Regions from separate parts of the Jiella sp. M17.18 genome, predicted to be linked through region 3. Evidence: predicted binding sites of a transcription regulator. Region 3 holds the regulator's gene; each other region holds the start of a gene.
What was found. Region 3 encodes LexA, which represses DNA repair genes until DNA is damaged. Its sites were predicted from a motif close to TGTTCNNNNTGTGTTCNG; they were not measured.
Positions count from the first base shown of each region.

Region 1: the regulator LexA is predicted to act here: its motif matches at 2,022-2,039, upstream of AB5S17_RS19290 (three-Cys-motif partner protein TcmP).
Region 2: the regulator LexA is predicted to act here: its motif matches at 2,397-2,414, upstream of AB5S17_RS04780 (glycosyl transferase family 2).
Region 4: the regulator LexA is predicted to act here: its motif matches at 1,326-1,343, upstream of recA (recombinase RecA).

Region 1 is NZ_JBFTEH010000012.1:30,528-34,078, reverse strand. Features, by position in the region: gene AB5S17_RS19300 (ATP-binding protein) at 1-175, shown strand, start outside; gene AB5S17_RS19295 (low specificity L-threonine aldolase) at 254-1,303, opposite strand; gene AB5S17_RS19290 (three-Cys-motif partner protein TcmP) at 2,093-3,208, shown strand; gene AB5S17_RS19285 (DUF5131 family protein) at 3,208-3,551, shown strand, end outside.
Region 2 is NZ_JBFTEH010000002.1:278,674-282,224, forward strand. Features, by position in the region: gene AB5S17_RS04765 (tetratricopeptide repeat protein) at 1-307, shown strand, start outside; gene AB5S17_RS04770 (4-(cytidine 5'-diphospho)-2-C-methyl-D-erythritol kinase) at 329-1,237, shown strand; gene moaB (molybdenum cofactor biosynthesis protein B) at 1,237-1,782, shown strand; gene AB5S17_RS04780 (glycosyl transferase family 2) at 1,816-2,346, opposite strand; gene AB5S17_RS04785 (PA0069 family radical SAM protein) at 2,471-3,551, shown strand, end outside.
Region 3 is NZ_JBFTEH010000007.1:205,331-208,881, reverse strand. Features, by position in the region: gene AB5S17_RS14775 (ComEC/Rec2 family competence protein) at 1-1,790, shown strand, start outside; gene lexA (transcriptional repressor LexA) at 1,821-2,549, opposite strand; tRNA gene AB5S17_RS14765 (tRNA-Gln) at 2,828-2,902, shown strand; gene AB5S17_RS14760 (FadR/GntR family transcriptional regulator) at 3,018-3,551, shown strand, end outside.
Region 4 is NZ_JBFTEH010000018.1:6,417-9,967, forward strand. Features, by position in the region: gene AB5S17_RS21805 (pseudouridine-5'-phosphate glycosidase) at 1-308, opposite strand, end outside; gene AB5S17_RS21810 (PfkB family carbohydrate kinase) at 305-1,273, opposite strand; gene recA (recombinase RecA) at 1,437-2,513, shown strand; gene alaS (alanine--tRNA ligase) at 2,668-3,551, shown strand, end outside.

The DNA.
Region 1 (3,551 bases), on a different contig from region 3:
GGCGCGCACCGGCGGCACCGGCCTCGGCCTCGCCATCGCGGCGGAGATCGTCGAGGCGCATGGCGGGACGATCGCGCTGGCGGAGCGGGGGGCGCCCGGCGCCCGCTTCGAGATCCGCCTGCCGGCGCGGGCGCCGGCGCCGCTGCCGACCCGCGAACCCGCCGCCGCCGACTGATCATCGCTCGGCTGGGTGGCGCGGGGACTTGTTTCTGCCTGCGGACGGCGGGTGTTCAGCCGAGCAGGCCGCGGCGCCTCAGCCGAGCCGCTCGCAGAAGCCGTCGACATCGGCCTCGCTGGTCGACCAGCTGGTGACTAGGCGCACCAGCGTCTCGTCCTCGCCGACGAGGTCGGGCATGCCGTGCGGCACGTTCCAGTCGTAGAACACGGCGCCGGCAGCCTTGAGCTTCTCGGCGACCTCGGTCTTCAGGATGGCGAAGATCTCGTTCGACTGGGTCGGCCAGCCCTCGCGGGCGTTGCGGCTGGCGGCGAGGCCGGCGCGCAGCCGGTCGGCCATGGCGTTCGAATGCGCCGCCATCTCCAGCCACAGCCCGTCCTCGAAATAGGCCATGAGCTGGGCGGCGACGAAGCGGGTCTTGGAGAAGAGCTGGGCGCCGCGCTTGCGGATATAGGGGAACTGCGTCGCCTTCGCCGGGTCGAACACGACGATCGCCTCGGCGCACCAGCAGCCGTTCTTGGTGGCGCCGAAGGACAAAATGTCGACGCCGCGCTTCCAGGTCATCTCGGCGGGCGAGAGGCCGGAGGCGACGAGGCCGTTGGCAAAGCGCGCCCCGTCCATGTGCAGCGTCAGGCCGCGGCCATGGGCGATGTCGGCGATCGCCTGGATCTGATCCGGCGTATAGAGCGTGCCGGCCTCGCCGGGCTGGCTGATCGAGACCGCCATCGGCTGTCCCGCATGCACGTGGTCCGGCTTGAACCGCGCCATCTCGCGCTTCAAATTCGCCGGGTCGATCAGCCCGTTCGGCCCGTCGATCGGCGCCATGCGCGCGCCGTGGGTGAAGAATTCCGGCGCCCCGCACTCGTCCTCGACGATATGCGCCTCGCGGTGGCAGAGGACGACGCCGCCCGGCCGGTTGACCGAGGCGAGCGCCAGCGAGTTCGCCGCCGTGCCGGTGCCGACGAAGAAGACGGCGACCTCGCGCTCGAAGATCTCGTCGAAGCGGCGCTCGACTTTCCTGTCGAGGTCGCTCGCGCCATAGGCGGTGGCCATGCCGGCGCTGTGGGCGCTGAGCGCGGCGTTGATCGCCGGGTGCGCCCCGGACCAGTTATCGGAAGCGAAGATCATGGCGAAGGCCTATACCGCGCTGCGGCGAAGGGCAAGCGATCGCGGGCGCGCTCGTCCGGCCTCGGGCGGCCGCCGCGGCGGCGTTCCATCCGCCGCAGAGTCGCGGCGGGGCGTTCTCGGCCGGCTGCGGGCCCGACGACACCCGGACGCGCGCCGGCGGCCCCGCCGGCATTCGCGCCGCGAAGGGATGGGAGCCGTTCGGTCCTCCCGCCCGAGCATCGAACGGGCGGACGGGATGCCGGAGGCCGACCCTCCGAATGGGTATGCTACGGTCCGCCTCCGGCATCCCGCACGGTGTCTTGTCGATTCCGAATGCATCGCTGCGCCCCTTCGTCTGTTGCGGCGCTGCCGCGCCGCGAAAAGGTGCGCCCCGATGGCGGCCGGCTCTTCCCGGGTGCCCCCGGTCAAGCGGACCGATCCGCAGACTCCTTGTGATGGGAGACGGTCCGGCGGCGCTTCGAAACCGTCCGAGCCGGGAACCCTCCGGAAGAGCCCCCGCCGCGGACACCGCCCGCCAGCCCGCGAACGATCCCGGTGATCGGTCGTGCCCGTCCCGGGCCGGCGGTGAGGGGAGTATGGGGGCGGGGCGAGGGGATGGGGATAAGGTGGGTCGGCCTGTGGCTACTCCGCAACGCGACGCGGCAGCGTATGTCGCCATGTCCGGCAAGTCGGGCACCATTTCATCTCGGGACGCTTCTTAAAACGTTGACATCGGTTTTGTTCATGTTATGTGCCTATTCCGCAGTCCTAAAGCTGTGGTAGACAGGGGCGTCAACGCGGAGTCGTAAAATGCCCTCATCGCAGAAATTTTTCGAAGAGCGCACCGATCAGTCCGAGGTCAAAGCGCGCATCATCCAAAAGTACTTTTTTGCTTGGGCCAACATCATAAAAGGGACAGCAAAGCAATTAGACAACAAGATAGCCTATATCGATTTGTATGCAGGTCCCGGACGGTATAAAGATGGAGCGGCGTCTACGCCTCTTCTTGTATTGGAGCACGCGATCGCTGATGCGGATCTGGCGAATATGCTCGTTGCGCTCTTGAATGATAAAGATCCCGCGAATGCATCTACGCTAGAGGACGAAATAAACAAATTAGTTGGAATTGAGAAGCTTCGTTATAGGCCGCAGATTTCAAATGGAGAGGTTGATGATGATGCGGCGAAATACTTTTCATCAACAAGGCTGATTCCCTCGTTTTCTTTCGTAGACCCTTTCGGATATAAGGGTCTCTCACTTGAGATAATTAAGGGTGTAATCAAAGATTGGGGGTGCGACTGCGTATTTTTCTTTAACTACGGCAGAATAAATGCCGGTATCAGCAATCCAATGGTCAGATCTCACATGAACAAGCTCTTCGGAGAAGAAAGAGCCGAGGACCTTCGATTGCAGGTTGAGGGAAAAGATCCCGCATTACGCGAGGCAATGATTCTCGAAGCGTTGTCCGGAGAGATAAAAAGTCTTGGCGGAAAATACGTCTTACCATTCACTTTTAAGAATTCCACAGGAAATAGAACGTCCCACAAGCTGATTGTTGTATCAAAGCATTTTAAGGGCTACGATGTCATGAAGGATATTATGGCTAAGGAAAGCTCGGTGCATGATCAAGGTGTACCGTCGTTAACGTATTCGCCTGCTGACGCTTCAACTCCGCTGCTGTTCTCATTGCAACGTCCCATCGAGGAGTTGGAGCAGGATCTTATCGAAACCTTTGCAGGACGCGAGCTAAACTTCGATGAGATCTATGAAGAGCACAGCATTGACACGCCGTATATTCGCCAAAACTACCGCGAGATTCTAAAGAAAATGGAATCAGACGGATCCGTTACAGCAGCTTCTGCTACAAAAGCCCGAAGGGGAATGACCTATCCGCCGCACGTCAAGATTAAATTCAGAGTGAAGTGATGGCAGGTATATCAACTATCGAATGGACTGATGCCACATGGAATCCGGTCACGGGCTGCTCAATGGCGTCGCCCGGCTGTACCAACTGCTACGCGATGCGAATGGCTGCACGTTTGGAGGCTATGGGCCAGCACAGCTATGAAGGCCTGACGCGCAAGAGTGCTGGCCGCTCGGTCTGGACCGGACGGGTCCGCCTTGTGGAGGATGCACTTGGCGTCCCGCTGAAATGGCGCACGCCGCGTCTGGTGTTCGTCAATTCGATGTCCGACCTCTTCCAGGAAGATGTTCCTGTCGAATTCATTGCACGGGTTTGGGAGGTGATGGAGGCGACGCCCCGTCACCG
Region 2 (3,551 bases), on a different contig from region 3:
GCGCGCGGTCCTGCTGACGCCGCTCGATCCCACCATCAACGACCATCTCGGCGACGCCTATTGGCGGGTCGGGCGCAAGCGCGAGGCGAAGTTCCAGTGGAACCGGGCGCTGAACGGCGATCCGAAGCCGGAGCCGGACGAGGTGAAGTCGCTGCAGGCCAAGCTCGAGAACGGGCTGCAGGCGGCGCCGGCGAAAGGCGATCATGGCCAGTCCGGCGACGCCTCGGATGCGGGCAAGCCCGCCGGGGGCGCCGCCGCAGGAGCGGAAGCCGCCAAGGCGCAGGGTGCTGGCGCCAAGGCCGACTGAGCCGCTCGCGTCGGCCTTTCCATGCGGCGTCTCGCGGTCCCGGCGGGTGAGACTTTTGCGCCCGCAAAGGTCAATCTCGCATTGCATGTCGTGGGTCGGCGGCCGGACGGCTACCATCTGCTCGACAGTCTCGTCGTGTTCTCCGACGCGGCCGGCGACAGGCTGAGCCTGGCCGAGGCGGATGGCGAGGCGGACGGGCTCACGATCCACGGCCGCTTCGCACATGGTCTTCCGACCGGCCCCGAGAACATCCTCTTGAAGACCCTCGCGTTCGCGCGCGCGCGACTCGCCGAATCCGATCTGGCCCTCCCGCCCCTCGCCCTTCGCCTGGAGAAGCGGCTCCCGGTGGCGGCGGGCATCGGCGGCGGCTCGGCGGATGCTGCCGCGCTGCTGCGTTCCCTGATGCAGCTGGCGCCGCCCGACGCCTTCGACCGGCTTGCATCCCGGGCGGTGGAACTCGGCGCCGACGTTCCGATGTGCCTCGACGGCCGGCCGGCGCGCGTCTCCGGCATCGGCGAGATCATCGCGCCGCTCGCTGGTCTGCCGACTCTGCCGCTGCTCCTCGTCAATCCGGGCGTCGCGGTTTCGACGCCGGCCGTCTTTGCGGCGCTTCGGCGGCGGGACAATCCGCCGCTTCCGCCGATCCCGGCCGAAGGCTTTCCCGATCCGGCAGCCGTGGCCGACTGGCTCGGCGCAACCCGCAACGATATGGAGACGCCGGCGCTTTCGATCGCCCCCGAGATCGCCGATGTCGGCCGACGGCTGCTCGACGAGGGCGCGATGATCGCCCGCATGTCCGGCTCCGGCGCGACGGTGTTCGCGATCTTCGGATCCGACGATGCTATGCTCTCGGCGCGCCGGCGGATCGCCGCGGACCGGCCTCGCTGGTGGCTGTCCGGTGAAGACCCTGCAGCGAGGAGCCCTGCCTGATGGCCGAAGACCGCACCTTCATTCCGCTCGGGATCGCCGTCCTGACCGTCTCCGACACCCGCACGCTCGCCGACGACCGGTCCGGCGACACGCTGGTCGAGCGGCTGGAGAAGGCCGGCCATCGCCTCGCCGACCGCCGCATCGTCACGGACGACGTCGAGGCGATCCGCGACGCCGTCACCGCCTGGTGCGAGCGCGACGATGTCGACGTGGTGATCACCACCGGCGGCACGGGCTTTACCGGACGTGACGTCACGCCCGAGGCCCTGGAGCCGCTGTTCGAGAAGCGCATGGACGGCTTTTCCGCCGTCTTCCACCGCATCTCCTATGACAAGATCGGCGTCTCGACGATCCAGTCCCGCGCCACCGGCGGCGTGATCGCCGCCACCTTCGTCTTCGTGCTGCCGGGCTCGCCCGGTGCCTGCCGCGACGGATGGGACCATATTCTTGAGGCGCAGCTCGACTACCGGCACAAGCCCTGCAATTTCGTCGAGATCATGCCGCGGCTGGACGAGCACCTGCGGCGGGGCGGCCGCTCCGCCTGAGGCGAGGCTTCGACGGTCTCTGCCGGCAGCGCATCACTTGCGCCTGCGCTGGGCGGGCCGGATCTCCGCCGGCAGCCGTCCGACGGCGAGCCCCCTCGCCACCCCCTCCAGGCTCCCCGCTCCCTTGGCCTGGCCGAGCGCCTGTGCCTTGCGCAGGAGGACGCCTTCCGCCAGCGCCGTACGCTTCTGCGAGAAGCGTCCGAGAAGGCCCGGCCGGTCGGCACGTGCCCGAGCGAAGCGGACGGCCGAGGCGCCTGCGCGGCCGCCCGCCACCTCCTCGACATGCTCCGCCACCGCCGGAATCCAGCCCGGCTGGAGACGCGCGCCCGGCTCCAGCAGCAGCAGCCAGTCGCCTTTCGCCTGCGCCACCACGGAGTGAAGGTCGCCGGGCTCTGCCACTCGGCAGCCCGCATGGTCGGCAACCTTCCGGGCGCTGACGTCCATTCCCCGGTCGATCAGCACGACCTCGCGGACGACGCCCTCCACGGCCCCGGGAATCAGCGTCGCCAGGCTCGCCGCCAGCTTCTGATCGTCGGCCCCGCAATCCATCAACACGCTCAGCATGGCACCCGGCTTAGCGGGATCCGGGAACCTTTGCCAGCCATCCGTCATTTTGTTCTTGTCTTGTTCTCATGGACGCGTTAGGACTTCGTTCACAACTCGAAGACAGCCCTTGAGGAGGGCCCTCATGCGGGACGTTTCCACGGCCGATCGCGCGGCGTTCGCCTCCCCCGACGGCATCGACATCGCCAACCATATTCTGGACGAATCCGGCCTGCGCGTCGGCTTCGACCGGCGCCGCGGCCGAGGCGCCGGGGCCAATCCCAGCGGGCGCTACGAGCCGTTCGCCCGGTCGAGCTTCGACGACGGCTGGAACAGCCTTGAGCAGTTGCCGGCCTTCAAGACCGATGTGCAGGTCGAGCGGCCGAAGACGATCATCACGCGCAATGCCTCGCCCGACATCTCCTTCGACGGGTCGATCAATCCCTATCGCGGCTGCGAACACGGCTGCGTCTACTGCTTCGCGCGGCCGACGCACGCCTATATGGGCATGTCGCCCGGGCTCGACTTCGAATCGCGCCTCTTCGCCAAGCCCAACGCTGCCGAACTCCTGGAGCGGGAGCTCTCGAAGCCGGGCTACGAGGTGAAGTCGATCGCCATCGGCACCAACACCGATCCCTATCAGCCGATCGAGAAGAGCTGGGGGATCATGCGCGAGATCCTCGAGGTGCTGGAGGCTGCGAATCATCCGGTCGGCATCGTCACGAAATCAGCGCTCGTGACGCGCGACATCGACATCCTGTCGCGCATGGCGGCCAAGGGCCTCGCCCGGGTGGCGTTGTCCGTGACGACGCTCGACCGGACGCTGGCACGGGCGATGGAGCCGCGCGCGGCGACGCCGGCGAAGCGGCTGGAAGCGGTGAAGGCGCTCTCCGAGGCCGGCATCCCCACCATGGTGATGACGGCGCCGATCATTCCCGGCCTCAACGATTCGGAGATCGAGCGGCTCTTGGAATCGGCCAGGACCGCCGGTGCCCGCGAGGCCGGCTACGTCCTCCTCCGCCTGCCTCAGGAGGTCTCGCCCCTCTTCAAAGAATGGCTACTCAGGCACTATCCAAACCGCTACCGGCACGTCCTGTCGCTGCTGCGCTCGATGCGCGACGGCAAGGACTACGACGCGGAGTGGGGCAAGCGCATGCGCGGCACCGGCCCCTACGCGTTCCAGATTCGCCGGCGCTTCGAGATGACCGTGAAGCGGCTCGGCCTCA
Region 3 (3,551 bases):
GCTACGACTTCGCCTATTCGCCCTTCTTCGACGGGCTCGGCGCCTATGGCTTCAGCCTCGGCGCGCCGAGCAGCCGGCCATCCGAGGGGAGTCCGGCGATAGGCCCCGGGGGCGGGCCGGGCGCGGTGGCGATCTGGCTGGCGCGCCTGCGGGAGGCGATGACCGAGCGGATTCGCGCCGTCATTCCCGGCCCCGAAGGCGCCGTCGCCGCGGCGCTCATCACCGGCGAGCGCGACGGCATCCCCGACGATGTCGCCGACTGGTTCCGCAGCACCGGCATCGCCCATGTGCTGGCGATCTCGGGCCTGCATCTCGCCATCGTGACGGGCGCAGCCATGGCGCTGGTCCGGTCGCTGATCGCGCTGCTGCCGGGCGCCGCGTTGCGCATCCCGGCCAAGAAGGTCGCCGCCGCGATCGCGCTGGCGGTGGCCGCGCTCTATCTCGGCATTTCCGGCGCGAATGTCGCCACGCAGCGTGCCTTCGTGATGCTGGCGATCATGCTTGTGGCGGTCATCGTCGATCGACCGGCGCTGACGATCCGGAACGTCTCGATCGCCGCGACGATCGTCATCGTGCTGGCGCCGCATGTGGTGACGACCGCGAGCTTCCAGCTCAGCTTCGCGGCCACCGCAGCCCTCGTCGCGGCCTATGGCGCCTTTGCGAGGCGGCGCCAGCGGCAGCTGGAGGAGAGGCGGGCACGCAAGGCGCGATCGCCGCTTCGCCTCGGCGTCGGCGCGCTCGGCGGGATCGTTGCGACGTCGCTGATCGCGGGCGCCGCCACGGCGCCCTTCGCCGCCTATCATTTCCAGCAGGCAGCCGCCTTCGGCGTCATCACCAACCTTCTGACGATGCCGCTCTTCAGCTTCGCCATCATGCCGCTCGCGCTCGCGAGCTGCCTCCTGATGCCGTTCGGGCTCGACGCCTGGCCGCTCGAGCTGATGGGCGCGGCGATTGGCCTCGTCCTGAGGATCACGCACCGGCTGTACGGCCTGCTCCCGGATCAGTCGATCGGCCTCGTCAGCGGGGCAGGGCTCCTGCTTCTCGCGGCGGCGATCCTGGCGGCGGCCTTCCTCGCCAGCCAATTCCGCTGGGTGGCGGTTCCGCTCGCGGTGATCGGCCTTATCCTCGCGCCCGACCGGACGCCGCGGCCCGACCTTCTCGTCTTCGAGAGCGGCAGGGAAGTCGCCGCCCTGTCGCCCGACGGCGCGGTCGCCTTTCTGCGAAAGCGAACCAACGCCTTCGTCGCCGATCAATGGGAGCGTGCCTATCGAAGCGGTGCGTCTCCGTCGGCCGGCGACAACCCGGCGCTTCGCCCCCGGATCGACGCAAAATGCCGCGAAAAGGTCTGCAGCTTCGGCACGGCGAGCGGCCTGCGGATCGTCTGGACCGACGACTACAGGAAGACCGGTTATGCCTGCGACCACGCGGATGTCGCGATCGTCGCGCGCGCCATCCGCCTGACCGCCTGCCGATCCGGCGCGATGCTCGTCACGCTGCGGACCCTGCGCGAGACCGGCTCGCTCGCGATCCGCCGCGACCCCCAGACGGGGCGGCCCGTGTTCAGAAGGTCGATCGGCGTCCCCGCGGCCCCGTGGAACCGCCACCGAGCCGCGCCCTGGCCAGAATCCTGGCACCGCCCGAAGGGCCGCAACGCCGAGGCAGGGGCGCGGGAGGAAGAGCAACAGCCGCTGGCCGACCAGCCGGCAGAGCCATCCGACCCCGCCGCCGACAACGCGGAGGACGCGGTGCCTCCGTCGTTCGGCGAGGACAGCGGCGGGCGGCGGGAGTGACATCCGGCGACCTCCTCCCGCCGCCGCCGATCAGTAGCGGCGGATGAGGCCGACCAGTCGGCCCTGGACCTTGACGCGATCGGCGCCGAAGATGCGGGTCTCGTAGGCCGGATTGGCGGCCTCCAGCGCGATCCGGTCGCCGCGGCGCCGGAACCGCTTCAGCGTCGCCTCCTCGTCGTCGACCAGCGCCACCACGATCTCGCCGGGAGAGGCGGTGTCGGAGCGGCGGATGACGACCGTGTCCCCGTCCAGGATGCCGGCCTCGATCATCGAATCGCCCTTGACGTCGAGCGCATAGTGTTCGCCCGTGCCGATCATGTCCGGCGGGACGGCGATCGAATGGGTGTTGTGCTGGATCGCCGAGATCGGCACGCCGGCGGCAATCCGGCCCATGACCGGCACCGTGACCGCGGCATCCGCGGCGGCCTGCGGCGCGGCTGGCGCCTTCGGCGCGGCCGCGGTCCCCCGGCTGCCGTCGATGACGCTGGGCGTGAAGCCGGTGCGTCCGCCGGAGACGGCGACGGGGCGGCCCGCATTGCGCATCGATTCCGGCAGCTTCAGCACTTCGAGCGCTCGCGCCCGATTGGGCAGGCGCCGAATGAAACCGCGCTCCTCCAGCGCCGTGATCAGCCGGTGGATGCCGGACTTCGACCGCAGATCGAGCGCATCCTTCATCTCGTCGAAGGAGGGGGGCACCCCCGTCTCTTTCAGCCGCTCGTGGATGAACAGCAAAAGGTCGTGCTGCTTGCGCGTCAGCATGGGCGGATCCTCAAAACAAAACCTGAACAAAGCTATCTGTTCTAGTTGTGTTCTGCAAGCCCCTTCCTCGCTGCAACGGCCGGGCGGGGCGTTCGCCGTCTCCCATCGTTTTTGCAAGGAGCCTCAGGTAAGCCGGCACCGGATCGAGCGTATCCCGCACGGCACCGACGGTTCAGGCATGGCCGGCGGGAGGCAGCTGCCGCGCGTGGCCGGCGCCGGAGCGGCGATTGCGCACGCGGATCGCAGTCGCTATAGCACGGGTCACGCGCATCCGCGCTTGGGGCGTCGCCAAGCGGTAAGGCAGCGGCTTTTGGTGCCGCCACTCGCAGGTTCGAATCCTGCCGCCCCAGCCAGATCATTCTAAATATCTGCATTCGTTGCCGGCCGGCGGCGGCTTGACCGTAACGTGATGCCTCGATACTGGTCCGGTTATCGGACCAGTGGTCCTTTTGGTCGGGCGGTATCGCGGTGGAATCGGGTCTTCTGTCGGGAATGGCGGATCTGCCGAATGGGCTGGCGCGCGAGACTGCGAGCGACAGGCTTTGCGGCAAGCTGGCCGAATTCATTGCATCGGGCGTGCTGCATCCGGGCGATCAGCTGCCGGGCGAGCGCGAGCTCGCGGCGCTCTTCGGCGTCAGCCGCGAGACCGTACGGATGGGGGTGCGCACGCTGGCCGCCCACGGCCTCGCCGAGATCAGCCACGGCTCGCGCACCCGCATCGTCAGCGCCGATGTCGGCCTCCTGGTCTCCAGCGGCGTGCGCACGAGCGCGGTCAACCGCTACGACGTCGACGACGTCCACCAGGCGCGCATGGTCGTCGAACTCGCGGTGGTCGCCGATGCCGCCGAGAACATCGACGCGGCGACCCTCGACGTTCTCGCCGAGCTTCTGCGCCGCCAGGATGCGGTGAAGGGCGATGCCGTGCAGTTCCTGATCTGCGACCGCGATTTCCACGGCACCATCTACCGGGCGGCGCGCAACCCGATCCTCGTCGATACGACC
Region 4 (3,551 bases), on a different contig from region 3:
CGCCCGCCGGCGATGGCGAAGGCGAGATCGGCGCGCGACAGCTTCATCACGTCCTCGGCCTTCGCCAGCGCTTCCAGTTCGTCCGACGTCAGACCGACCCGGAGGTCGCCGCCGACGACGGCGATCGTTGCCGGCACCGCGCCCCGCTCGCGCACCGTCGCCTCGACGCGCTGCGCGGTCTCGAGGTTCTGCGGGAAGGGCATGCCGTGCGTGACGATGGTGGATTCCAGCGCGACCACCGGACGCCCGCTCTGGAGCGCCTCGGCGACCTCGGCGGACGGGGTGAAGGCGTTTGCGGCAGTCATCATGAAGTCCTTTCTGGTTGAACCGGCGCTTCGAGCGCCGCGACGCCGTCGTCGATCCGTTGCGGCAGATCGGCAGGCGGAAAGTGTTCGAGCGAGATGCGGAGCGAGGCGGCGACGACACCGCGGCGAACGCTGTCGGTCCAGCCGAGCCCGGCGGCGAGGCCGGTGAGCGCGGCGGCCGCCAGCGTATCGCCGGCGCCGGTCACGTCGCGTGGGCGCACGGTGGGCGGCCGCTGCATCAGGACGCTGCCCGCTTCGACGATGGCGGCCTCGCGCGGACCGTCCGTGACGACCGCCCGGCTCGCGCCGCGTTCGGCGACCAATTCGGCGAGGCGGGGAAGATCCGTTGCCGGCGGCGCGTCCGTCAGGCTGGCAGCCTCCGCGCGCGACAGCACGAGAGCGGATAGAGCCGGGAGCACGCCGATCAGCCGGCGCACCTTGGCGGGCGAGACCGCGATCGCGGCGACGGGACGGGGGCCGGCTGTAGCCACCAGCGCCTCGATCGCCGGGGGCGGCAGGTTGGCGTCGACCAGCAGGGCGTCGGCGCCGGCGATCGACGCGCGTATGTGGCGCCGCGAGAGGACGCGCGGCGAGAGGAGATCGTAGAGCGCCATGTCGGCGATGCCGGCGACGAGTTCGCCGCGATCGTCGAGGATCGCGGTGTAGCTCGGCGTGCCGCGATCGAGCCACGTCACGCTTCCGTCCTCGATCCCGGCGTCCTGAATGGCGGCCGCCACGCGGCTGCCGTCGCTGTCGCCGCCGCGCGCGCCGTGGAAGGCGACGTCCCAGCCGAACGCCCGCAGCGCCACCGCCGCGTTGAACGCCGCGCCGCCGGCCGTGGCGGTCAGCCGTCCGGGATTGGAAGCTGCCGGAATGAAGGGGCCGTCGGCCTTGCCGCGGCGGTCGAGGTGAGCCGCGCCGGCGACGAAGACGCGCCGCGGCGTCGAAGCAGTTTCTGCGATCTTCATAAAACTTTAACGAGCCTCAGGTGCCGCGGCCGATTCGCGATGCCCGTCAGAACGGAACAAATCAGGAATATCCTCTTGTAGGGCGCGAACAAAAAGAGTACATTAGGGAAAGACACGGCATCATTGCACCCCCATCCAACGCGTGGAATAAGGTCCCGTCTCCATGGCACAGAACACACTCCGTCTCGTCGAGGATAATTCGTTGGACAAGAACAAGGCTCTCGATGCCGCGCTGTCGCAGATCGAGCGGGCGTTCGGCAAGGGCTCGATCATGCGGCTCGGCCAGAACGAGCAGATCGTCGAGATCGAGACGGTCTCGACGGGTTCTCTCGGGCTCGACATCGCGCTGGGCGTTGGCGGTCTGCCCAAGGGCCGTATCGTCGAGATCTACGGACCGGAAAGCTCGGGCAAGACGACGCTGGCGCTGCATACGATCGCGGAAGCGCAGAAGAAGGGCGGCATCTGCGCCTTCGTCGACGCCGAGCACGCGCTCGACCCGGTCTATGCCCGCAAGCTGGGCGTCGACCTCGAAAATCTCCTGATCTCGCAGCCGGATACCGGCGAGCAGGCGCTGGAGATCACCGACACGCTGGTGCGCTCCGGCGCGATCGACGTGCTGGTGGTCGATTCGGTCGCGGCGCTGACGCCGCGCGCCGAGATCGAGGGCGAGATGGGCGACTCGCTGCCCGGCATGCAGGCGCGGCTGATGAGCCAGGCGCTGCGCAAGCTGACCGGCTCGATCTCGCGCTCGAAGTGCATGGTGATCTTCATCAACCAGATCCGCATGAAGATCGGCGTGATGTTCGGCTCGCCCGAGACCACGACCGGCGGCAACGCGCTGAAGTTCTACGCCTCCGTGCGTCTCGACATCCGCCGCATCGGCTCGATCAAGGAGCGCGACGAGGTCACCGGCAACCAGACCAAGGTCAAGGTGGTCAAGAACAAGCTGGCGCCCCCCTTCAAGCAGGTCGAGTTCGACATCATGTATGGCGAGGGCGTCTCGAAGATGGGCGAGCTCGTCGACCTCGGCGTCAAGTCGGGGATCGTCGAGAAGTCCGGCGCCTGGTTCTCCTACAACAGTCAGCGGCTGGGGCAGGGACGGGAGAACGCCAAGCAGTTCCTGCGCGACAATCCGGCCGTGTCGGCGGAGATCGAGACGGCGATCCGCCAGAACGCCGGCCTGATCGCCGAACAGCTGCTCGACGACGGGCGGGACGATCAGGAGTCGCTCGACGACTGATCGGCGGGCGACTTGCCACGGGTGCGGCACCGGTCGCGCGCGTGTCAGATGGACACGTGTCGCGCGCCTTTGTAAAAAGCCGTTCTCCCGGCGCCGTCCGTAGCTTGCGGCGCCGGCTCTCCCGTGTCTATCCGCATTTGCGAAGGTCTCGTCTATGAGTGGCGTCAACGAAATCCGGTCGGCTTTTCTCGGCTATTTCGAGAAGAACGGACATGAGCGTGTCGCCTCCTCGCCGCTTGTGCCGCGCAACGACCCGACCTTGATGTTCACCAATGCCGGCATGGTGCAGTTCAAGAACGTCTTCACCGGACTGGAGAAGCGTCCCTATTCGCGCGCGACGACGGCGCAGAAGGTGGTCCGGGCCGGCGGCAAGCACAACGATCTCGACAATGTCGGCTATACGGCGCGCCATCACACCTTCTTCGAGATGCTGGGGAACTTCTCCTTCGGCGACTATTTCAAGGACGTCGCGATCGAGCTCGCCTGGAACCTGACGACGCGGGAGTTCGGTCTGCCGAAGGACCGGCTTCTCGTCACCGTCTATTCCGAGGACGACGAAGCGGCAAGCCTCTGGAAGAAGATCGCCGGCCTGTCCGACGACCGGATCATCCGCATCCCGACCTCAGACAATTTCTGGACGATGGGCGAGACCGGCCCCTGCGGCCCGTGCTCGGAGATCTTCTTCGACCAGGGCGAGGGCGTTGCCGGCGGCCCTCCGGGGAGCCCCGACGAGGACGGCGACCGGTTCCTGGAGTTCTGGAACCTCGTCTTCATGCAGTTCGATCAGGTCGACGCCGAGACGCGCCTGAACCTACCGCGCCCGTCGATCGACACCGGCATGGGTCTCGAACGCATGGCGGCCATCCTGCAGGGCGTCACCTCGAACTACGAGACCGACCTCTTCCGCCGGCTGATCGGCGCGGTCGAGGAGGCGATCGGCTCGCATGCGTCCGGGGCCTCGCTGGCGAGCCACCGGGTCATCGCCGACCACATCCGCGCGACGGCCTTCCTCATCGCCGACGGTGTGCTGCCCTCGAA